One region of the Bradyrhizobium arachidis genome, then DNA from elsewhere that is predicted to be linked to it. Evidence: riboswitches for the same ligand, from Rfam matches in the RefSeq annotation. Region 1 holds a riboswitch; each other region holds the start of a gene.
The links. A riboswitch is a leader RNA that binds a small molecule or an ion and turns the genes downstream of it on or off. The one in region 1 is predicted to bind cobalamin.
Positions count from the first base shown of each region.

Region 2: another riboswitch for cobalamin. It lies ahead of WN72_RS16405 (TonB-dependent receptor); the one in region 1 lies ahead of WN72_RS17385 (energy-coupling factor ABC transporter permease).
Region 3: another riboswitch for cobalamin. It lies ahead of metE (5-methyltetrahydropteroyltriglutamate--homocysteine S-methyltransferase); the one in region 1 lies ahead of WN72_RS17385 (energy-coupling factor ABC transporter permease).

Region 1 is NZ_CP030050.1:3,759,354-3,766,825, forward strand. It holds gene cobJ (precorrin-3B C(17)-methyltransferase) at 1-594, shown strand, start outside; gene WN72_RS17355 (cobalt-precorrin-6A reductase) at 570-1,316, opposite strand; gene WN72_RS17360 (bifunctional cobalt-precorrin-7 (C(5))-methyltransferase/cobalt-precorrin-6B (C(15))-methyltransferase) at 1,327-2,508, shown strand; gene WN72_RS17365 (cobalamin biosynthesis protein) at 2,505-2,873, shown strand; gene cobM (precorrin-4 C(11)-methyltransferase) at 2,870-3,652, shown strand; gene WN72_RS17375 (cobyrinic acid a,c-diamide synthase CobB) at 3,652-4,962, shown strand; gene cobA (uroporphyrinogen-III C-methyltransferase) at 4,959-5,690, shown strand; cobalamin riboswitch at 5,736-5,955, shown strand; gene WN72_RS17385 (energy-coupling factor ABC transporter permease) at 5,993-6,670, shown strand; gene cobF (precorrin-6A synthase (deacetylating)) at 6,713-7,462, shown strand.
Region 2 is NZ_CP030050.1:3,557,515-3,564,986, forward strand. It holds gene WN72_RS16400 (amino acid ABC transporter ATP-binding protein) at 1-287, shown strand, start outside; gene WN72_RS16405 (TonB-dependent receptor) at 356-2,779, opposite strand; cobalamin riboswitch at 2,906-3,113, opposite strand; gene WN72_RS16410 (DUF2147 domain-containing protein) at 3,352-3,822, shown strand; gene WN72_RS16415 (oxidoreductase) at 4,011-4,841, shown strand; gene WN72_RS16420 (AraC family transcriptional regulator) at 4,850-5,866, shown strand; gene WN72_RS16425 (SDR family NAD(P)-dependent oxidoreductase) at 5,989-6,837, shown strand; gene WN72_RS16430 (class I SAM-dependent methyltransferase) at 6,901-7,472, shown strand, end outside.
Region 3 is NZ_CP030050.1:2,243,537-2,251,008, reverse strand. It holds gene metE (5-methyltetrahydropteroyltriglutamate--homocysteine S-methyltransferase) at 1-1,637, opposite strand, end outside; cobalamin riboswitch at 1,740-1,941, opposite strand; gene WN72_RS10420 (nodulate formation efficiency C protein) at 2,872-3,654, shown strand; gene WN72_RS10415 (thermonuclease family protein) at 5,419-6,159, shown strand; gene WN72_RS10410 (carbonic anhydrase) at 6,170-6,907, shown strand.

The sequences.
Region 1 (7,472 bases):
CTGACCCTGCATCCGTCGGATAATCGCGAAGAGCTGCAGCGCGCGCGCGAAGCCCTGCGGCTTGCGGCTGAAGGCGGGCAGGTCGTCGTCGTATCCTCTGGCGATCCCGGCGTTTTTGCGATGGCCTCAGCGGTGTTCGAGGCGCTGGAGCAGGCGCCGCAATATCAAAAACTGCCGATCCGCGTGTTGCCCGGCATCACCGCGATGCTGGCGGCGGCCGCGCGCGCCGGCGCGCCGCTCGGCCATGATTTCTGCGCGATCAATCTCTCCGACAATCTCAAGCCCTGGGCGGTGATCGAGAAACGCCTGCGGCTCGCCGCCGAGGCCGACTTTTCGATTGCGATGTACAATCCGCGTTCAGTGAGCCGACCGGAGGGATTTGGCCGTGCGCTTGCGGTGTTGAAGGAAGCTGGTTGTAGCGACCGCTTAGTCATCTTCGCGCGTGCGATCAGCTCGGCTGACGAGAAGATCGAGACCGTCGCGCTGAACGAAGCGACGCCTGAGATGGCCGACATGCGTACGCTTGTCATCATCGGCAATTCGCAGACGCGCCGCGTCGGCCGCTGGGTCTATGCACCGAGGCGGGTCGAATGACCGAGCCACTGCATCACGTCAGTGACGCTCTCGACCCGCAGCCGCTCGGGCAGCCGCGGTCGGGAGATCATGATCACGGGCAGGCCGAGCCCTCGGGCCGCGTCGATCTTGGCGCGCGCGCCGTCGCCGCCGGAGTTGCGGGCGACGATCCAGGCGATGCCGCGGGCGCGCAGCATCTCGAGCTCGCCCTCGAGCGTGAACGGTCCGCGCGACACGATGACATCCGCGGCGAAGGGCAGGGGCGCTTCGGGCGGATCGACGAAACGCAGCGTGTAGGCATGCTGCGGCTTGCTCGCGAACGGCGCGATGTGCTGGCGGCCGATGGCGAGGAACACGTTTGCCGGCGTGTCGGGCAGCGCGGCGACCGCCGCGTTGACGTCCGCGACCTCGATCCAGTTGTCGCCTTGCGTCCTGTCCCATGGCATGCGTTCGAGGGCAATCAGCGGCGTGCCGGTCTCGGCGCACGCCGCAACCGCGTTGCGGCTCATCTCGGCGGCGAAGGGATGCGTCGCGTCGATCATATGCGTGATGCCTTCATCGCGGATATAGTCCGCAAGCCCGCTCACGCCGCCGAAACCGCCGATGCGGGTCGGCAGCGGCTGATCGGCGGGCGCACGGGTGCGGCCGCCATAGGAATAGACGGCATCGATCTGCGCGCGCGCGATCGTCGCGGCGAGCAGGCTCGCATCGGCAGTTCCGCCCAGAATGAGGGCGCGCATCATGGTTGATTCCTTGGCTGATCCCTGGCTGACCATCATCGGTATCGGTGAAGATGGCCTTGCCGGGCTGCCCGAGGCAAGCCGAAAGGCGCTTGCCAAGGCGGAAACTGTTTTTGGCGGCGAGCGTCATCTCGCGCTTGCAGACGTTGGTCACCGCGGCCGCCCCTGGCCGGTGCCGTTCGATGCGGATGTCGTGCTGAACTGCCGCGGCCGGCCGACGGTGGTGCTCGCCTCCGGCGATCCGTTCTGGCATGGCGCCGGCGCAAGTCTTGCCGAAAAGCTCGATGCCAACGAGTGGATCGCGCATTCGGCGCCGTCGACCTTCTCGCTCGCCGCTGCGCGGCTGGGCTGGCGTCTCGAGGCCGTTGCCTGTCTCGGCCTCCACGCAGCGCCGTTCGAACGTCTCATTCCGCATCTAGCGAATGGTGCGCGCATCATTTGCCTCGTGCGCGACAGGAGGGCGGCGGGTGATCTCGCGAAATGGCTCAGCGAGCGCGGATGGGGCGCGTCGGGCTTCTGGATGCTCGCCGCGCTCGGTGGGCCGCGCGAAAGCATTGCTGAACATCGCGCCGACAGCTTTGCGGGCGATGTCGCTGGCAACTTGGTCGCAGTCGCTGTTGAGGCGAGGGGCGGGCAAGGCATTCCCCGCAGCTCCGGCCTCTCAGACGATCTCTTCGTCCATGACGGACAGATCACCAAGCGGCCGGTGCGCGCGCTCGCGCTCTCGGCGCTGGCGTCGCGTCCGGGCGAGCGGCTGTGGGACATCGGCGCCGGCTCGGGCTCGATCTCGGTGGAGTGGGCGCTGTGCGGCGGGACGGCGATTGCGATCGAGGCGCGCGAGGATCGCGCCGCGAACATTCGCACCAATGCGGCGGCGTTCGGATTGGCGCATCGGATCACCGTCGTCACGGGAAGGGCACCTGAAGCTCTTGCTGGCCAAGACCCGCCGGATGCCGTCTTCATCGGCGGCGGTCTCGATCCCGCGATGTTCGATGCCGTCTGGTCCCGTCTCTTGCCAGGCGCGCGGCTCGTCGCACATTCGGTCACGCTGGAGACGGAAGCGCTGCTCGGCGAGCTGCATCAGCGCCATGGCGGCGAGCTGATGCGGGTCGAGATAGCGCATGCCGCTCCGCTCGGCCGCTATCGCTCGTGGGAGGCAGCCCGGGCGGTTGTGCAGTGGAGTGCGGTGCGATGAAAGTCGCCGGACTCGGATTCAAAAAGGATGTCACGCTGGCTTCGCTGCGCGAGGCGTTGCTGGCCGCTGGCGGCACTGAAGGTCTTGCGGCGGTCGCGACCGTCAGCGACAAGGCCGATGCGGAGGCGCTAAAGCAGCTCGCGCGCGAATGCGGCGTGCCGATCAAGGCCGTTCCGTCGGATGTGCTCGCGAATGTCGACACGCCGACGCAGTCAAAACTCGTCGCGGAAAAATTCGGAACCGGCTCGGTCGCCGAGGCGGCAGCGCTTGCGGCCGCGGGCCCTCGCGCGCGTCTGATTGCGACGCGCGTGGTCTCGCAGGATCGCACTGCGACGGCCGCGATCGCCGAAGGAGATGGCGCATGACCGTGCATTTCATCGGCGCAGGGCCCGGGGCGCCTGACTTGCTGACGTTGCGCGGCCGCGATTTGATCGCGGCCTGTCCGGTCTGCCTCTATGCCGGCTCGCTGGTGCCGGAAGGCGTTTTGGCGCATTGCCCGTCCGGTGCACGCATCGTCAACACCGCGCCACTGTCGCTCGACGAGATCATCGCGGAGATCGCCGCCGCGGATGCCGAGGGCAAGGACGTCGCACGGCTGCATTCCGGCGATCTGTCGATCTGGTCGGCGATGGGCGAGCAGCTCCGCCGCCTGCGCACACTCGGCATTCCCTACACGGTCACGCCGGGTGTGCCGTCGTTCTCGGCCGCCGCCGCCGCGCTGGAAGCCGAGCTGACGCTGCCCGGCCTTGCGCAGAGCGTGGTGCTGACGCGCACGCCGGGCCGCGCCAGCGCGATGCCCGAAGGCGAGAACCTTGCCGCATTCGCGGCGACCGGTGCTGTGCTTGCGATCCATCTGTCGATCCATCTGCTCGACAAGGTCGTCGCCGAGCTCTCGCCGCACTACGGCGGAGATTGCCCGGTCGCGATCGTCTGGCGCGCAAGCTGGCCGGATCAACGCATCGTGCGTGCGACGCTCGCAACCCTCGATGCCGCCGTCGGTGGCGAGATGGAGCGCACGGCGCTGATCCTCGTCGGCAAGACGCTCGGCGCTGCGGATTTCGACGAGAGCCGTCTTTACGCCGTCGATTACGATCGCCGCTATCGTCCCGTCGGCGCCGAGCCGCGCTTTCCGGAGGCGTCGTGATGGCCGCAGGCCTCGTCATCTCTGCGCCGGCCTCCGGTGTCGGCAAGACCACGCTGACGCTGGCGCTCGCGCGCGCCTGGCGCCAGCGCGGATTGAACGTGCAGTGCTTCAAGAGCGGGCCCGACTACATCGATCCCGCCTTTCATGCCGCCGCGACGGGTCGCGCCTCGGTCAATGTCGACAGCTGGGCGATGGACCGCGCGGCGATCGCCCATCTCGTCAGCCGCGGCGCGGACGCGGATGTCGTGCTCGCGGAGGGCTCGATGGGCCTGTTCGACGGCGTCGCCGCGCGCGGGGTCTCCGGCACTGGCGCGACTGCCGATATCGCGGAGATGCTGGGCTGGCCCGTGGTGCTGGTGATCGATCCCTCCGGGCAGGCGCAGACCGCGGCTGCGATCGCAGCCGGTCTTCGCGACTACCGCGCCGGCGTGCGCCTTGCCGGTGTCGTGCTCAATCGTGTCGCCAGCCCGCGCCACGAGGACCTCGTGCGGCGCGCGCTCAACGACGCGGACATCGCCGTATTCGGCGCGCTGCCGCGCCATGCCGAGATCTCGCTGCCGAAGCGGCATCTCGGCCTGGTGCAGGCTGAGGAGCAGGCCGAGATCGGCAAGCTGATCGACGAGGCCGCGCGCTTCGTCGCCGAGCATGTCGATCTCGATGCGGTGCTGCGAGCGGCAGCGAGCTGGTCGCCGCAAGCTGCGTCGAACGGCCTCAATGTGACGCCGCCCGGGCAGCGCATTGCACTGGCGCGCGATGCGGCGTTCTCGTTCGTCTATCCGCACATGCTGGAAGCCTGGCGCGCGGCGGGCGCGGAGATCTCGACATTTTCGCCGCTTGCCGATGAAGGTCCCGATGTCAGTGCGGACGTCTGCTGGCTGCCCGGCGGCTATCCCGAGCTCCATGCCGGCAAGATCGCCGCCAATGCACGCTTTCGCAGCGGCCTGCGCGCCTTCGCCGAGACGCGGCCGGTGCACGGCGAATGCGGGGGCTATATGGTGCTGGGCACCGCTTTGACCGACGCCGAAGGCGTCCGCCACGAGATGACGGGCCTGCTTGGCCTCGAGACGAGCTTTGCCAAGCGCCGCATGCATCTCGGCTATCGTCTCGCCGCGCTCGCAGCACCGATGCCGGGGCATCAGGCGGGCGCCCGGCTCCGCGGCCACGAATTCCACTATTCGACCATCCTTGCGCAGCCTGACACGCCTTTGGCGGTCGTGCATGATGCGACCGGCGCAGTCATTGCCGAGACCGGCTCGCGGCGGGGACAGGCGACCGGCACGTTCTTTCATCTGATCGCGGAGGACCGGTGAGCGGTTTTGTCTCCTTCGTCTCCGCCGGCCCGGGCGATCCCGAGCTCCTGACCGTGAAGGGCGCCGCGCGGCTGCGCGAGGCCGACGTCGTGCTCTATGACGACCTTGCGTCCGGCGCGATCCTGGATCTGGCCCGCCCGGGCGCCAATCTCGTTGCGGTGGGGAAGCGGGCAGGGCGGCCTTCGACCAGGCAGCACCACGTCAACCGCTTGCTGGTCGACTACGCCGCAACCGGCGCGCGCGTGGTACGGCTGAAGTCCGGCGATGCCGGGATCTTCGGCCGGCTGGAGGAGGAGCTCGAGACGCTGCGCGAAGCCGGCATCGGTTATGAGATCGTTCCCGGCGTCACCTCGGCCTGCGTCGCCGCCGCGCAAGCCGGCATTCCCCTGACCCGGCGCCATACCTCGCGCCGGGTGCAGTTCGTCACCGGGGCCGACGTCACCGGCGAGCTGCCGCAGAACCTGAACTGGGCGGCGCTGGCCGACCCCGAAGCGACGACCGTGGTCTATATGGGCCGCCGCACCTTTCCGGATCTTGCCGCAAAATTGATCGCGCACGGCCTCGCCCCTCATACCCCCGCGCTGTTCGCCGAATCCCTCGGGCGCGCCGACGAGCGGCTGGTCCGCACCACGATTGCCGAGCTTGCCGAGCAGCTTGCGCGGGGCGGGGCGGCGTCGACCGCCGCCGTCATCCTGTTCGGCGCGCTGGCGGGGGATTATCCGTCATGATGGCCCGGGCCGCCCTTCCGCCCTTGACGCCCGGCTGGCGAAAGGGGCACACAGGAGAGGCATGGTGCTCAACGCGGCGCAAAGCGCCGGAGCATAATCGGGAATGGGGATGGGCGGACCCAGTTGCGGCGCGCAAAACCCCAGCCGCCCCCGCGACTGTAAGCGGTGAGGGGCTCCGATCAGCCACTGGGCCGCAAGGTCCGGGAAGGCCGGAGAACCCCAGTGAACCGCGAGCCAGGAGACCGGCCGTGCATGTTTTGAGGCCAAGGCCGTCGGGTGTGACGGCAGGAAGGAACTGAACCATGCATATCGAACCCGGCGTCGTGACGGGCGCCAAGCTTATATTGAGTTACGCAACCGGCATCGCCGCAGGCGGCGTTGCCTTGAAGCTCGCGGTCGAGACCGTGCGCGAGCAGGGCATCGGCTCGCTCGCCGTGCGCACCCTCGCGACCACCGCGCTCGTCTTCACCTTCTTCGAGATCCTGCCGCACTTCCCGGTCGGCGTCTCCGAGGTGCACTTCATCCTTGGCTCGACCTTGTTCCTGCTGTTCGGTGCGGCGCCGGCGGCTCTTGGCCTTGCGTTCGGCCTCTTGCTCCAGGGCGTGTTCTTCGAGCCCGCCGACCTGCCGCAATACGGCATGAACGTCACCACGCTGCTGGTGCCGCTGTTCGGGATCCAGGCGATCGCCGCACGGATCATCTCGCGCAACACCGCCTATGTCGACCTCAGGTATCGCCAGGCGCTGGCGCTCTCGACGACCTACCAGGCCGGCGTGATCGCCTGGGTGGCGTTCTGGGCGCTCTATGGCTCCGGCTTTGCGATGAGCAACCTCGCCAACATCGCGACCTTCGCGGCCTCCTATGCGCTCGTCATCGTGATCGAGCCGCTCGCCGATCTCGCCGTGCTGGCGCTGGCGAAGTCGCTGCGCGGTGTCACCGCGCCCGGCCTCGTCACTCCGCGCCTGCACAACGCGGCCTAAGAGATCAAGGGGCGGCCGTCATGGCCGCCCCTCGCGCTCGCGATGCTCACGCTCTCCCTGATAGGCATCGGTTGCGGCGATCCCGATCAGCTCACGCGCGCTGCGATCACTGCCATCAACGCCGCCGATCTCATCCTGATCCCGCGCAAGGGCACCGCAAAGTCCGATCTCGCCGATCTCAGGCGCACGATCTGCGCCGATGTGCTCACGAGCGACAGGACGCGCATTGCCGAGTTCGATCTTCCCGTGCGCGATGCGGATGAAGCCGATTACCGCAAGGGCGTGGACGATTGGCATGATGCGGTCGCCGCGACGTGGTCGCAGACGATCGCAGATCATCTTGGCGGTGAGGGCAAGATTGCGCTGCTGATCTGGGGCGATCCCTCGCTCTACGATTCCTCGCTGCGCATCGCGCGCCGGCTCAAGCCCTTGCCCAAGATCGAGGTCGTACCGGGCATCACCTCGATCCAGGCGCTGTGCGCGGCGCATGCATTGCCGCTCAACGAGATCGGCGAGCCTTTCCTTGTGACCACGGGACGCCGCCTGCGCGAAGGCGGCTGGCCACAAGGCGTCGATACCGTGGTGGTGATGCTCGACGGCGGCACCGCGTTCCAGTCGCTCGATCCGGCGGGGCTTCACATCTATTGGGGCGCCTATCTCGGCATGCAAGATCAGATCATCCACTCAGGCGCGCTGGCCGAGGTTGGTCCGCGCATCGTCGCCGCGCGGCAGGAAGCGCGCGAGCGGCATGGCTGGATCATGGACAGCTACATTCTCAAGCGCGGGCGTTAAGCGAGGCAGC
Region 2 (7,472 bases), 200 kb from region 1:
TCGCGCGTGCGCTGTGCATGCAGCCGAAGATCATGCTGTTCGACGAGCCGACCTCCGCGCTCGACCCGGAGATGGTCAAGGAGGTGCTGGAGACCATGGTGGAGCTCGCGCGCGACGGCATGACCATGGTCTGCGTCACCCACGAGATGGGCTTTGCCCGCGAGGTCGCCGACCGCGTGGTGTTCATGGATCGCGGCTCCATCGTCGAGGAGGCCGATCCGGAAACCTTCTTCCGTGCGCCGGAGACGGAGCGGGCGAGGGCGTTCCTCGGCCAGATTATTCATTAGGAATGGGTTGGCGCTGCGGTGGCAATGAGATCCTGATGGTTCTCATCCACGATGTTGCCTCAGCTTCCTCACCATCGAAACGAAGCCGCCACCTCATAGCTGCGCGGCGCGCCGAGGACGATCTGGTCGGTGTAACCCGGGTCGCCCCAGGCCGCGTAGAGCTTGTTCGTCAAATTCCTGACCCGGAATGAAATCCGCGTCCGGTCCACCCCCGGGAAGTATGTTTTCGGGATGTCGACGAACGCGAACGCATCGAACGTGGTGTAGGCATTCATGACGAGCAGATTGTCCTGGAAGTTGAAGCGGTCGCCGACGTGACGCATCAGGCCCCCGATCTCGACCGGCAGCGTCGTGTCGAACCGGTACGAGGCGCCGGCATTGGCGATGAAGTTCGGCACGTTGGGCGGCGTCTTGCCTGAATAGGACTGGAATACGCCATTGCCATCGACATAATTGAAATCGATGAAGCGCGACTGCACGAAGGCGACGTTGCCCCACAGTTTCAGGCCGGCGATCGGGTTGATCGCCGCCGCAATCTCGATGCCCTTGGATTCGATCTTGCCGGCGATGTTGAAGACGATGCCGCTCTCCGGGACGTAGACGTTCTTGCGCTGGATGTCGAAGGCCGAGAACGTGGCCTCGGCCCGCTTGTCGGCCGATAGCACCTTGACGCCGGTCTCGTAGGTGCGCGACGTCGTCAGCAGGAGCGGCACGGACGGTGCGAGGATGAAGATGTTGGCCACCGTCGGGTCTGCCGCGGTCGCGTATTGGCTGTACAGCATCACGCCCGGGGTGATGTCCCAGGTGTAGCCGACGCGGCCGGTGACGGGATTGAACGTCGTCGAGAAGGGATACCCCTTCGCGGACTCCAGCGTGCCGTCGGGGAAGAAGCGGGTCCGGTCCAGCTTGATGTCCTCGAACCGGATGCCGCCGATCAACGCGAAGGTCGAGGTCAGCTTGAGCCGGTCCTCGAACGACAACGAGGCGGTGTTGACGCGGGTGTAGATCTTCTCGTCGCTGCGAGGGCCGTAGAGCCCGCGGTCGGGATTGAGCAGGTCGACGTAGTCGTTGAAGAACAGCGTGTCCTGCGAGACGTTGAACTGGTTGTTGCTCGCCGCCACGGTCGCGACGAAGCGGTTGTCCATTCCGCCAATGCTGGAATTGACGGTGAGGTCGGTGATGTTGCCGTAGAGCCGCTGCGCGTGATCCAGCGCCAGGCGCTCGCGATAGATGCTCTGCGCGCCGGCGAAGTTGCCGACAGTCTGGTCGAACGACGAGATCTCGTTGTTGAACCAGTGCCGGTGCGCGTCATAGCCGTAGACTTGGCTGCGCAGCGAGATGCTGTTGGTGATGTCCCATTGGAAGCCGCTGCGCAGCCAGAGCTCACTGGCGCCGCTGTGATTGTCGAGCACGTTGTAACTCGTGGTCAGCGTACGCGCGTCGATCGTCGGCGGGACTGGCGTGCCGCCGCCGAGGTAATAGTTGCTCCAGACCCCCGAGACGATGCCATTCGTCGGCACGATGCCCGGCCCGTTCGCCGGTACGATCGGCGTGCCCCAGTAGAAGCGGTCCTTGTCCTGCCTGTATTCGGCTGCGCCCCAGACCTTCAGGCTATCGTTGACGCGATAGTTCAGCTGGCCCGAGACATTGCTGAGCCTGGAGTAGCTGTCCTCGATGAAGCTCTTGTCGTTGAAATGGCTGATGTCGAAGCGGTAGTCGAGGCCATCGATCAGCGTAGAGCCGCCCGAACCATAACCGGCGCGATAGCCGTTGAAGGAATCGTAGGAGGTGAAGGCTTCGTTGACGATCGGACCGGTATGCGGCGCTTTGGTCACGTAGTTGACGGCGCCGCCGGTTGCGCCAAGACCTGCCACCAGCGAGTCCGGTCCCTTGATGATCTCGACCTGTTGCAGGCCCGCGACATCCATGGGACGGCCGGTCATGGTCGACGGCCCGATCGGAATGCCGTTGTAGAGGGTGTTGAGCTGATCGCCGGAAAAGCCGCGCATCGAGAAGATCGCGGGTGCCCCGGGCGCATCGCCGCCAGTCACGCCGACTGCCGCCTTTGCGACGTCGGTGGTGGTCCGGATGCCCAGGTCCTGCATGGTCTGCTGGCTGATGACCTCGACGGTCGCCGGCGTCTCCCGGGCCGAAATGCCGAGGCGAGAGGAGACCCCGGCGACGGCGGCGGTGTTCAACGGTGTCGTGTCGCCGGCGGGCGGGTTGGTGGGCCTTGCAGCGATCGGTGCTGTCGGTCTTCGCCCCGTGGCCCGGCGGGCGGTCCGAGGCTTTTGGTTGCCCGGGCTGATTGCAGGCGCCGTCCTCGGTGTGGACGGGGAGACAGTCACTGGACCGATCTCCACGGGCGGCTTGTCACGGTCCACGCTCTGCGCGATCGCAGCCGCCGACAGCGACACGGAAGAGAGCAGGGAGATCAGGAAAACACGTGAATAGCCTGGCGCAACGCCGGCACGAGAATGAAGAGTTTGCACGACAACGCTCTGCGGCGACGCAAATAAACTGTCACCGCGGTTGCCTTAGTCATCTACCTTCGCCCCAGGCGGCAGATGCAGCGGCTACTTGTCCGACATCGGGGCACCCCGCCCAATGCGTTCGCGCGTGACTCATGGCTGGCAGCAGGTTTCCTGGCTCGCGGGTCATCGCCTTCGACCGCCTTCCCAGAGGCCCGAACGGGGCTCCAGTGGTTCGTTTGGTCGTCGGCTATCCGCCTACAGTTGCGGGGGCAGCCGCGGAATTGTCCGTCGAGACGGACGCACCGCATTCCCTTGAATAGTCCTTGCGGACACTACCGATCATGAAACTGGCAGCTGGCGATGAAGCCGTCAATATCCGAAGGGGACCCGTCGATTGGCCCGACCTTCGATAATGGCCATGTGTGGCTGTTTTGCCCGACCATCCAAATCCGCGCCGGCATCGATTGGCGCACCGCGCAATTCCGCTGGCGCCTTCTGCCGCTGCAAACGCTGTTCCCGAAATCTAGAGACATTTGCGAGACCTGCGAGCGCCTCGATCGCTCGCCCAACCGCAAACCAAGGAACGCACCATGCAAACGTCGCTTCACTCCCGTCGATCCGCCATCTTCCTGCTGATGGCAGCCGTGAACATCGGACAGATTTCGATGGCGCACGGCGAGGTGCCAGTCCCCGATGCGATCGTCGGGACATGGGAGGCGGACGACGGCACGGTGAAGCTCGACATGTTCAGGAGCGGAACGGAATTCCAGGCGCGCATGCTCTACGGCAACGAGATCGTGGAGGCGGACAACGTGACCTTCAAGAAGGACGCCAAGAACCCCGATCCCGCGCTGCGTGCGCGGTCGCTGAAGAACATTGTCTTCATCGCCGGCTTGCGCTGGGAGGATGGCGAGTGGGGCGGCGGCACGATCTATGACGCCTCGTCCGGCCGCACCTACAACTGCAAGGCCACCGTCAAGGACGGCAAGATGCACCTCCGAGGCTATCTCGGGCTGCCGGCGATGGGACAAACCCGCACATTCCACCGCGCTCGCGGGTGAACGGATTTCCGCCAGCCCCGAACTGTCTTGCCAAAGCGCGGTCGCGGGTACCGCGCTTTTTCTTGGGAATACGGCGGCTCAAATCGGTCGTCAGGATTGGCGTGTTGTGCAAGTCTGTTGGCGTGCTTGGTCAGTCAATTCCTGCCACGGAGGCCGCAGGATAAGGGCAGGAACGAAGAGAGGTTGAAATGTTCGACAAGTCGAAGAGAACGGCGCTCGTCACCGGAGCGTCCTCCGGCATGGGCAAGGAAATCGCAAGGCGTCTTATCAAGGACGGATTCCAGGTCTTCGTCGCCGCGCGGCACGTCGACAAGATGGATGATCTCGTCAAGCTCGGGGCGAGGTCCCTGAGAATGGACATTTCGAGCGAGTCCGACATCCAGGCGACGGTCGATGCCATCCTGCGCGAGGTGGATGGCGTCGATGTGCTCGTCAACAACGCCGGCTTCGGCCTCTACGGTCCCGTCGAGGACGTCGGCATCGACGAAGCGCGTTACCAGTTCGAGGTGAACCTGTTCGGCGCCGCTCGCCTGACGCAGCTTCTCTTGCCGAAGATGCGCGAAAAGCGCGCAGGCACGATCGTCAACATCACCTCGATGGGCGGCAAGATCTACACCCTCCTGGGTGCCTGGTACCATGCGACCAAGCATGCGCTGGAAGGCTGGTCCGATTGCTTGCGACTTGAACTGGCTCCGTTCGGCATCAAGGTCGTCGTCGTCGAGCCCGGCCTGATCGAGACGGGGTTTGGCGATGTGGTTGCCAATGGCCTGCTCAAACGATCGGGTGGAGGTCCTTACGCCAAGCTGACGCAGGCCGTCGCGAAATCGACCCGTGCGGCTTATGGACAGGGACGCGGCACCAATCCGAGCGTCATTGCCGGCGTCGTGTCGAGGGCCGTGAGGGAGCAGAAGCCGCGCACCCGCTACGTTGCGGGTAAATATGCCTTGCCCATGATCAAGATTCGCGAATGGTTCGGCGACCGCCTGTTCGACCGCGTGATCATGAGCCAGATGCGCTAGGATTGTTCATGAGTGGTACAGCGGCAGACAGATGCAAGGTCCCCCGAGCCTTTTGGCAGGCCGTTGAACATATCGGCGTGCCGCCGGCCGTGCTGTTGCGGCAGGCGAAACTGCCGGCGACCTTGCACCTGAACGAGCAGGGGCAGGTCACCACAGTGCAATATTTTGCGCTCTGGAGAGCGCTGGAGGAGCTGAAGCCGGAGCCGGGGCTCGGCTTGATGCTGGTCCAGAGCGTCGAGACGGCGGTGCATCCGCCGTCGAGCCTCGCTGCGTTCTATGCGAGGGATTATCGCGACGGATTGCTCCGCATTGCGCGCTTCAAGCGGCTGTGCTCGCCCGAGCAGCTGCAGGTCAGGGAAGGCGAGGACGAGTGCGTTGTCGCGGCGGAGTGGCCGTATGCAACTGATCCGGAGCCCGCGATTTCGACCGACGTGACCTTTGCCTCGCTGGTCGAGCTCGGACGTCGTGGGACCGGACAGCACCTGACGCCGAAGCGGGTGGAGCTGGTTCGTCCTCGTCCCAAGAGCGACGTCCACCAGAAATATTTCGAATGCCAGATCCGCTATGGCGCGGCACGAAACCTGCTGGTCCTGAAATCCGCAGACCTCGATCGTCCGTTTCCCGGGCACAACAAGGAACTCCTCGAAATCCTGACGCCGGCATTGGCGTCCGCCCTGGGCGAGCTGGAAGCGCGCAGCTCCGTCAGGGAGCAGGTCAAGGTCGTCCTGAAGCGGAGCCTTGCGAGCGGGCGGCCCGAATTGTCCGACGTGGCGCGCGATCTCGGCTTGAGCGAGCGAACCCTTCAGCGCCGCATCACCGACGAAGGTGCGAGCTTCCGCGAGCTTCTCGTCGAGGCGCGTCAGGAGCTCGGGCGGCAACTCCTGTCGGATCCCACCGCCGACATCGACGAGGTCGCATGCCTCCTGGGCTATCAGGACGCAAGCTCCTTCTATCGCGCTTTCCGCTACTGGGAAGGCGTGACGCCGAGCCGCTGGCGCGAGCTGCATGGCAACAAGATTCACTGACGGTTGCTGCGCCCTTTTTGGCGCCTGCGGCAACTTCGTTGGCGCACCTCGTCACTGTCGATCGAGGCCAGCGAGGATAGGACTTGCCGAGTAAGTCCAACTCAATCCATCGAGGATATCGCATGTCTGGCAAAGTCTGGTTCATCACCGGGGCATCCCGCGGCTTTGGTCGCATCTGGGCGGAGGCTGCGCTCAAGCGCGGCGACAAGGTGGCTGCCACCGCCCGCATCCTGGCTGACGTGGCTGATCTCTCGGAAGCTTACGGCGATGCCGTGCTGCCGATGGCCCTGGACGTGACCAATGCCCACGCGGTGCAGAATGCCGTGAGCCGGGCTCACGCGCATTTCGGACGGCTGGATGTCGTGCTCAACAACGCAGGCTACGCGCTGGTCGGGGCGATCGAAGAGGCGCTCGAGGCCGATGTCCGCGCCGAGTTCGACACGAATTTCTTCGGCACGCTGCGCGTCATCCAGGCCGCGCTTCCCTTGCTGCGACGGCAGGGCGGCGGCCACATCATTGGCGTGTCGAGTGTTGCGGGCATCGTCGCCGGGCCCATCACCGGGTTCTACAACGCCTCGAAATTCGCCATCGAAGCTCTCCATGAAAGTCTGGCCCAGGAGGTCAAGGACCTCGGGTTGAAAGTCACGCTGCTCGAGCCTGGCGCCTATGCGACGGGGTTCGCCAGCACGGCCTCGCTCAGGATTTCGCCCGTCATCAATGCCTACAGCAACACGCGGGCGGAGGTATTTGCCGCCGGCGCCAAGCTTGCTTTTGGCGAACCGGAGGCGACGGCCGATGCGATCCTGAAGATCGTCGACGCCGAGAATCCGCCATTGCGGTTCTTCGTCGGCACCGAAGGTCTGCCGCGCGCCCGCACTGCCTATGCCGATCGCCTCGCGACGTGGGAAGCGTGGGAATCCCTCTCCAACGCTGCTCAGGGCGAGGCGAGAGAACACAACATCGCATCTTAGTCGCACCAGCCCTTTTCTCGACAGGCCCGTCTGCTCCTTGCGAGCGGGAAACAGAGGATCGCAATGAACGCTACCGCAGTTGCAGACTTCTTCCAGTTCTTCCGCTCGTACCTGTCCAATCCCTGGCAGGTCTCCGCCATCGCGCCATCAGGCCAGTCACTGGCGCGCCTGATGACGCAGGAGATCATGCCGGGGACCGGGCCGGTGATCGAGCTGGGGCCTGGCACCGGTATCTTCACCAAGGCGCTGCTCCGGCGCGGCGTCGCGGAGCGCGACCTGCTGCTGATCGAATATGGTTCGGATTTCGTCCGCCTGTTGCAGGAGCGCTTCCCAAGAGCGCGTGTGCTCTGGATGGATGCGCGCCAGCTCGCCCAATACGAGCCGTTCGTGGCACCGGCCTCTGCCGCCGTCAGCGGCCTACCGCTTCTGTCGATGTCGCCGCGCAAGGTGATCGCGATCCTGACGGGAGTCTTCCGCCACATGCAGGAGGGCAGCACGCTCTATCAGTTCACCTACGGACCTCGCTGCCCGGTGCCGCGGCCCATTCTTGACCGTCTCGGGCTGAAGGCGAGCCTGGTCGGCCGGACCGCGCTCAATCTTCCGCCGGCATCCGTTTATCGCATCCGGCGGCGTCC
Region 3 (7,472 bases), 1.5 Mb from region 1:
CCAAACAGGATCGGCGGCCTGACGCAGCGCGAGCCGTACGACTGCACCCATCCGCTCCTGGTAAATGCGAAGCCGGCGAGGTGCTCGCCGAAGTACTGCACCATGTCATTGCGCTCGAACTCGCCGTGCACGAGGACGTCGAGACCGATGTCCTCCTGCCAACGTACGGCGCGCGCAGTCTCCTCCTTGAGGAACCTGTCGTATTGCTCGTCACTTATCGCGCCTCGCGCATGCGCCGCACGGGCATTCCGGACCTCTGTGGTCTGCGGAAACGATCCGATGGTCGTGGTAGGAAAAGCCGGTAGTCCGAAACGATTGCTTTGGATCTCGGCACGACGGGCAAATGGGCTCCCGCGTCGACGCATGGTCTGATCGATCGCTTTCATCCGGACAGCGACATTGGCATCACGGATTTTCGGCGAAGTCCGGCGAACAGTCGCGGCACATTCCGACTCGGCAAGAGCTGGCGCAACATTCTGGTCGCCTGCGAGTGCCCGCGCCAGGATCGCAAGCTCCCGCATCTTCTGGACCGCGAAAGCAAGCCAGCTCTTGACGTCGGAAGCGAGCCCGGTTTCAAGTTCAACATCGACCGGTACATGAAGCAGCGAGCAGGATGGGGCAATCTGTACACGGTCCTTGCCGAGCTTCGCAATCGCGGGTTCGAGCCGCTGGCGCAGCGATGACAAATTCGACCGCCATACATTCCGGCCGTCGACGACACCGAGCGACATGACGAGATCACCTCGGCCGCCAGCGATGATCTGGTCCAACAACTGTGGCGCTCGAACTAGGTCGAGGTGTAGTCCGGCAACTGGCAGGCTCAACGCGGTGTTCAGATTGTCCCCGAGGTCGCCGAAATAGCTGGCAACTAAGATCTTGATGGCCGGCACCTCCTTGGCGAGCCGATCATAGGCATGTCGCAAAGATTGCCGCGCCCTCTCATCCAGATCAAGAACCAGGCAGGGCTCGTCGAACTGAACCCAATTTGCCCCACGTTTGGCCAATTCCTGCAGAACCTCGATATAGATCGGTATCAGTTCATCCAGCAGTGAGAGTGGCTGGAACGCAGGATCGAGACTCTTGCCGAGCTTTAGGAATGTGACCGGCCCGATCAGGACAGGACGGGTCTGAAAGCCAAGGGCCTTGGCTTCCTCATACTCCTCGATCGGCTTGCGAGAGCATAGCCTGAAAGTCTGCCCTCTGCGAAACTCGGGGACCATGTAGTGGTAGTTGGTATCGAACCACTTGGTCATCTCCTGAGCGGGTGCGCCAAATCCGCGCGGTCCGCGACCGCAACTCGCATCCTGATCGCCGCATTGTGATCCCCGGGCCATGGCGAAGTACGTCTTCAGCGAAACGGATTCGGCGTTCGAAGCGTAGATCTCTGGGATGGCGCCAACCATGACACTTGTGTCGAGCACCTGATCATACAGCGAGAAATCGTTCGATGGAATGACGGTGACGCCGATAGATTTCTGACGAGCCCAGTTTGCGGCACGCAGGCCAGCTGCGTCCTCGAGCAACTGCAGTTCGCTGCGTTTTCCCGCCCAATAGCTTTCAAGAGCGAGTTTGAGCTCGCGCCTTGGACCGATGCGTGGCGTTCCAAGCGTGGCAACCGGAAGGGAGAGAAGAGACATAGCGTTAACCCCATATTGGGGGCAAAGGCCGTGGCGGACGCAGGCAGGGGAAGTCGCGCGGTGCGACGGCTGCTTGGCGCACCACCGGGACACCCCGCCCGTGGACGAATAATTGTCGGGGCAGGTCTCCTGGCTCGCAGGTCATCGCTTCTGTCCGGCCTTCCCGAAGCCGCGCAGGCTTCAGTGACATCGTTGGACAGCGGCTTGCCGCTCACAGTTGCGGGGGCAGCGCCGGCATTGTCACCGGCTTCCCTCTTAGCTCCGGATCAAGTGGGACCGGAGAACCTCGACGACTTGGATTATCGGCAAGACAAGTCTTCCGTCAACCTCTCAGATTATGTCGCAAGCTGGTGCTGCGACATCCGCTACGCGAATGACCGCGCATCCTTATCGCTGAGTCGATGTAGATGCGCTCTGCAGTCAGCGATATTGTGATGACCATCGCAGCTGCCCTCTGGCCGCACGCCAGTTCGGTGGAAGGGATAAAGCGGCTTCCGCGGTCGGGACTGCTGCCTAGAGCAGAACGCATTTGATGCGTGTCCCAGGCTTCCCAGCAGGTTCTTCGAGCGCGTCCGCCATCCAGCTGCCCTCTCGACCAGCTGGATCCGTGCTGCATAGGCCTAAGACACGTGGCAAAGTCAGCAACATACCTGACCGGCACGTTGATTTGCAGTGCCAGCCAGACTCCAAATGCTCGGCGCGAGTGCCGGTTGTCGCGAAAGAAGCGTCAAACGCGCTCTGGCCTCTCGGCCGCGAGTACCCAGAGGCATGCCAGAGGTCGAAAGCTGACACTCCGGTAACGATAGCGAGCCAAACAGTTCTGTGGCGGCAAACGTGCTCCCAATTCTCATCAGGAACTTGGTCGAGGCGTTCAGCTGCGCCCACCGAACATTCGGCGCGTGGCATAAGCCGCGCTGAACGGAAACATCGAGACGCCCGCACGTCGGAAAGCCGACAAAGAGGACATAGAAGCGGTGCGAATTGCCGTCTATTAACCTGGCACGAGGAATGCAAGTCTTCGGCATGCCCAGTCTCCTCCTGCTGGGCATGTCTAGCACAGCAACTTGAGGCTGTCGCCGGCAACGAAGTTAGCGGCGCGTGATAGAGCGCCTGCTCGCACGGGACACCATCGGTCCCCCGTCGCGTCGCCGCTAACTTCTTGCGCTCGCGCATAACAGGCTGAAGTTGCCCGCTCTGCAATGACGTGTGGATGAAACCAGATAGGCCAACAGTCATGAGAAAAGTGTCTGGAAGACGCGCGTTATTGTTTTGTCTCGGTCGATCCCTGATCTGTCTGGCCGGGCTGGCTGCGACTGGCGACCGTGCTCGCGCTATCGAGAGCCCCCATATCGAAAGATTCAAGTCAACGTGGCGAGCGCAAGACGGTGAGACAATAGAACAAATTATCTCCAACGTCTCGAAAGTTGCACGGTTCGTCCCTCGAATGTGGGGCGTCGCCGAACTTGACGGAAACGACTATGTTTTCGTTTCGTGGACCAGGCACGCGGATGATGTATTAGACGAACAGTACGTTATCACCTGGAGGATCGCGCTCGACGGCACGTTTCAACTTGCGTCGACCTATGCAAAGCCGATCGAATTGGGCTGGCACGCCCTGGCGCTCGGGTTGATCGCCAGTGAAGTCAAGGATGGCGAAAGGGACGCAAATCTTCGCTTTCTGCATGATCCGAGCAACTTCAACTTCGTGACGACCACGCAGGGCCGGCTCGGCGATCTCCTGCGGCAGGGCCGCTGCACTATCGTTGAGCCTGTTGGAGTGGACTACTTGCCGAAGCAGAAGGACAAGCCGACCGAAAAAGGTGATCTGTGGCGCGTTTTGCTTTTAGTGAACTGTAATATCCCAGGGCCCCGTTTTTACACCCATAACGGGGTCATCACTTTCGAGAAGAGCGAAGGGCAAGATTGGGAGCCGCAATCCTCCTTTGCCAAGCGTATCGCGGCCTTTCCTCCTGGCTCCTGGTTCGCTCGGATGGAGCCCAAGGAACGGGAAGAGTAAGAAGGAGCGAAAGCCCTCGGTTTAATGGTCGCGCGGAGCAAGATCGCGCCGCAGCTCCTTTACCGCCGACCGCCTCAGAGTAACTGCAAGACATATCAGCGCTAAAGTGTCGGTGCTTACGCCTTAGCAACCGTCGCGAGCCTTTCCCCGCAGCCTTTAGTTCATCAGGCAAAAATCGGGCAGCACGATTACTCGAGCCTCTCCGCGACAGTCGAGCTCAGCGGCGCGTATCAGTTGGCGAGATTTTGCTCCCAGCGCACCCGACGCAGTGAGAGAACACCGATCTGCGAGGAACCAGCACTCCATGCCACTCTTCAAGCGACCGGGCCTGGAGATGCCTCGGGCCCAAGTCCGATCCGGCGTGCACGCCGCGCATCGCGCCACCAACTGGTGAGCATGCCAACGCCGAGCCGGCACGGTCGAGTGCTGCGACGAAACCCATTAAGAGGGTAATGGGGCAGTGTCGGCATACCCTCGAACACCGGCCCTTTTCCGAGTGCCACCGGCGACGAGTCCCGGAGCCGCGCGCGAGGCATCGAGGAACGACTGACTCGGCGCTAAATTTCCTCGCGCGCATTCGTCTGCGCGTCATAGATCCGGATTTGAAGCATGGGAAAACGCTTCTTTAGTTCTGCTCCGCCTGCCCTGGCGCCGTCTTTGGTTGCGAATTCAGCTCTGAGTCGGCCATCCACTTCAAGTGCGTAAGAAGAGACCGGCAATTCCCGTGGAGCTGCAGCCATTTGATTCCCATTGTGTAGTGAGGTCGTTGAGAACGATTGTAGCTTGAGTCGGCTAAACCGCACCAGAGCGGCCTGCCCGAGTGCCGCGATGGGGCAGCCATGATGCGGATTGACGCCTCGTGCCGAATGGCAACAGGATCGTGCTCGCGATCGTCCGAACACGCGGGCGGCATACCCCTCGTGCGGTGCGTATACGACGAAGCCACGCAGTTTGCCGTTCCACATCTTCTGGCGCAAACGCACGCCCTCGTGCCGGGCTTGCTGGGTCAATCTTCACCTGTGATCGCGGTGAAGCGCACTACAACAGAGCGGCCGCCAGTCGCGCCGCCCATGACATCGGGTTCTTCTACGAACGGGCGGCGGCACCACGAAGATTATGGCGCACCGCAGAGGTGCGAAAGGCCACAATGCGATTGGCATCCACGCGTGGCTCTCCAAAAGATGGCTTGGGGATTGGCGGTTTGAGCAAACGATATCGATTCATTTACGCTGCGAGCTGAACTCCGCGGCGCCCTTGTCCAGATCTCAGAGGAAGCGAGATCAGATTTCTTTCGAACATCAATCTTGTCCTGACAAGACCTTACAGCGAAATGTCATCGCCCCTCCCTGAAACCGTCGGCAGCCTTCTGTCTGCCGATGCGGGTTGCCACAAAGCAAAGCCAGGTTGCTCCTCCCCGGCTGACTTCCACTCGACGTCAAGAATTCACACGCGACTTCATCTTCAAGTGCGTGAGACAACAGCGTTCGAAGCTTGGCTTTCTCCCGGATACCAAGTTTGCCGCCGAGCGATGGAGATCTCCTCCTCAGGTCGAGAGGGTGCAGGACCCGCCCCGTGAGAGAGACCGACGAGGCTAAGGATACCGCGACATGCACACCGGAAGAAATCGCTTGAACCTCACGCAGCGTCAGGTCGTAGCTTGGAAACGAAGGCCACGCTTTCATAGATCAAGCGTCGAAAGATGCGGCCGAATAATGGACAAGCATTTAAGCAGCCGAATGCGGCGGCGCCGGATCGTGCGTGAACATGACTCAAGAGCGAGAGGTTTTTGTCGGGATGAAACACCGCGTAATGATGGTCGCATTGTTCGCTATCATCACAACTCCGGTCTGCGCGGCGAAGCTCCGCGGTCCTCCGCGCATCCTCGACGGCAATACGATCGAGATCGAGCGATTCAAGCTTCGGCTCTCAGGCATCGAAGCTCCCGAAACTGACCAGATTTGCCTCGACGCCCATGGTCGGAAATGGGCTTGCGGCCTAGCTGCTCGCGACGAGCTGATCAAGCATTCGAACGGACGAACGTGGGATTGTCATACCACAGGACGTGATGAATACGGCAGGTCACGCGGCAGTTGCTTTATAGAAGGCGAGGACGTGAACGCCTGGATGGTACGCTCCGGTTGGGCACTCTCGTCGGGGCCGTACGTCATCTATGAAGTTGTGGCGAGCAAAACCTGCGCGGGGCTGTGGTCGGGGGCGTTCATCGCCCCCTGGGACTGGCGTCGCCGCAATAAGGGGACGATCATCATCGGCGCGAGCTCGGTTCCCGTCGACGCTCAGGCGCTCCTGCTCGGATCCGCGCTGCTATCGGACCCGCCCTCCTCAGAGTGTGTGATAAAAGGCACTATGGGCCGCAATGGCGAGCGCATTTATCACCTGCCCGGGCAACTCAGTTACGAACAAATCGACATGACGAAGCCCGGTGAACGTTGGCTCTGCAACGAAGCGGAAGCCGAAGGCACCGGGTGGCGTAAAGCCGCGCGATGAGGTGAGATGCATGAAAGCAGGCTGTTCTCTGACCTATCTGACCAAGATCGCGCCGTCGCGCCGCTCGCTGTTGCTGTTCGCTTTTTCGGCGGTTTGCCTACGGATCGGCAACAACATTGTCGATGCAAAGGAAGCAAAAGCGCCGCCCAAGCCGAATAACCTGATCTCGCCGGAGGCTGCCCTGAAGCGGCTAATGGAAGGGAACGATCGCTATGTCCAGGGCGTATCACGACGCGACGATTTCAAGCGCGAGCGTGAGGTTTTGGTGGATGGGCAAAATCCATATGCCGCGGTTCTGAGCTGCGCCGATTCTCGCGTAGCGCCTGAACTTGTCTTCGGCAGCGGACTTGGTGATCTGTTTGTCTGCCGCCTCGCCGGTAACTTCGTCAACGATGACACGCTCGCCAGTATGGAATATGCGGTGGCCGTGCTGAACATGCCGCTGATCCTGGTACTTGGCCACGATCATTGCGGTGCGATAGACGCCACGATCAAGTCGCTCCACGACGATAAGCCGCCGCCGGGGCACATTTCATCCCTCGTTGCTGCGCTTGCGCCTGCGGTAAAAGGATCTCGCCAGCAAACCCGTGACACGTTCGCCGAAGTAACCCGACAAAATGTAATCGATAACGTCAACAAACTAAAATCGACGGAGCCGATTCTGAACGCGGCAGTTGAGCAGAACAGACTAAAGGTCGTCGGGGGCCTGTATCGGCTCGACACCGGCAGGGTCGAGTTGCTGAACTGACGCTGGCACCCTCGGCGGCCCGCTATCGTTTGCCGCCTGTTGCAGAGCTTCGGTCGAATTCCGGTAATTCACTCGTGCATCAGCTTCCTCAAATGCACCGAATACAACCGCTCCACAATTGTCACAGCTTCGGGAAGATCCTTGGTATGCGCGGCCTCGTAATTCTCCTTGCATTCTACGTGCTCATATTGGCAACGCCGAGGCCAGCACCAGGAAGCACTCATACCGCGGGCGACAGTATTCATGCCTGCACGTTAATGCGCTAGACCAACAGAGGCGGTGCAAGCGGCAGATCGCGGTGCGAGGCATGCGGGTCTGGGCTCTCGGCCTAACGGAACACGTGACGATTCCGGCAGGCTCTCACCCGCGACCCGGCAAGCCACTTATGGTCCTGCTATGATCACCAGGCTCAGCCAGGTCCGAAGATCAAAAAGAGCGGAATTGCGACCGCGACGGCTGCCCAGCCGACCGATGTAAAGAAAACTGCTATTCGCGTCGGCATCGGACAGTCTCTCCTGCAGGCGCTCATCCGAAACTCCCGAACGCTGCCGCCACGTTTGTTGAA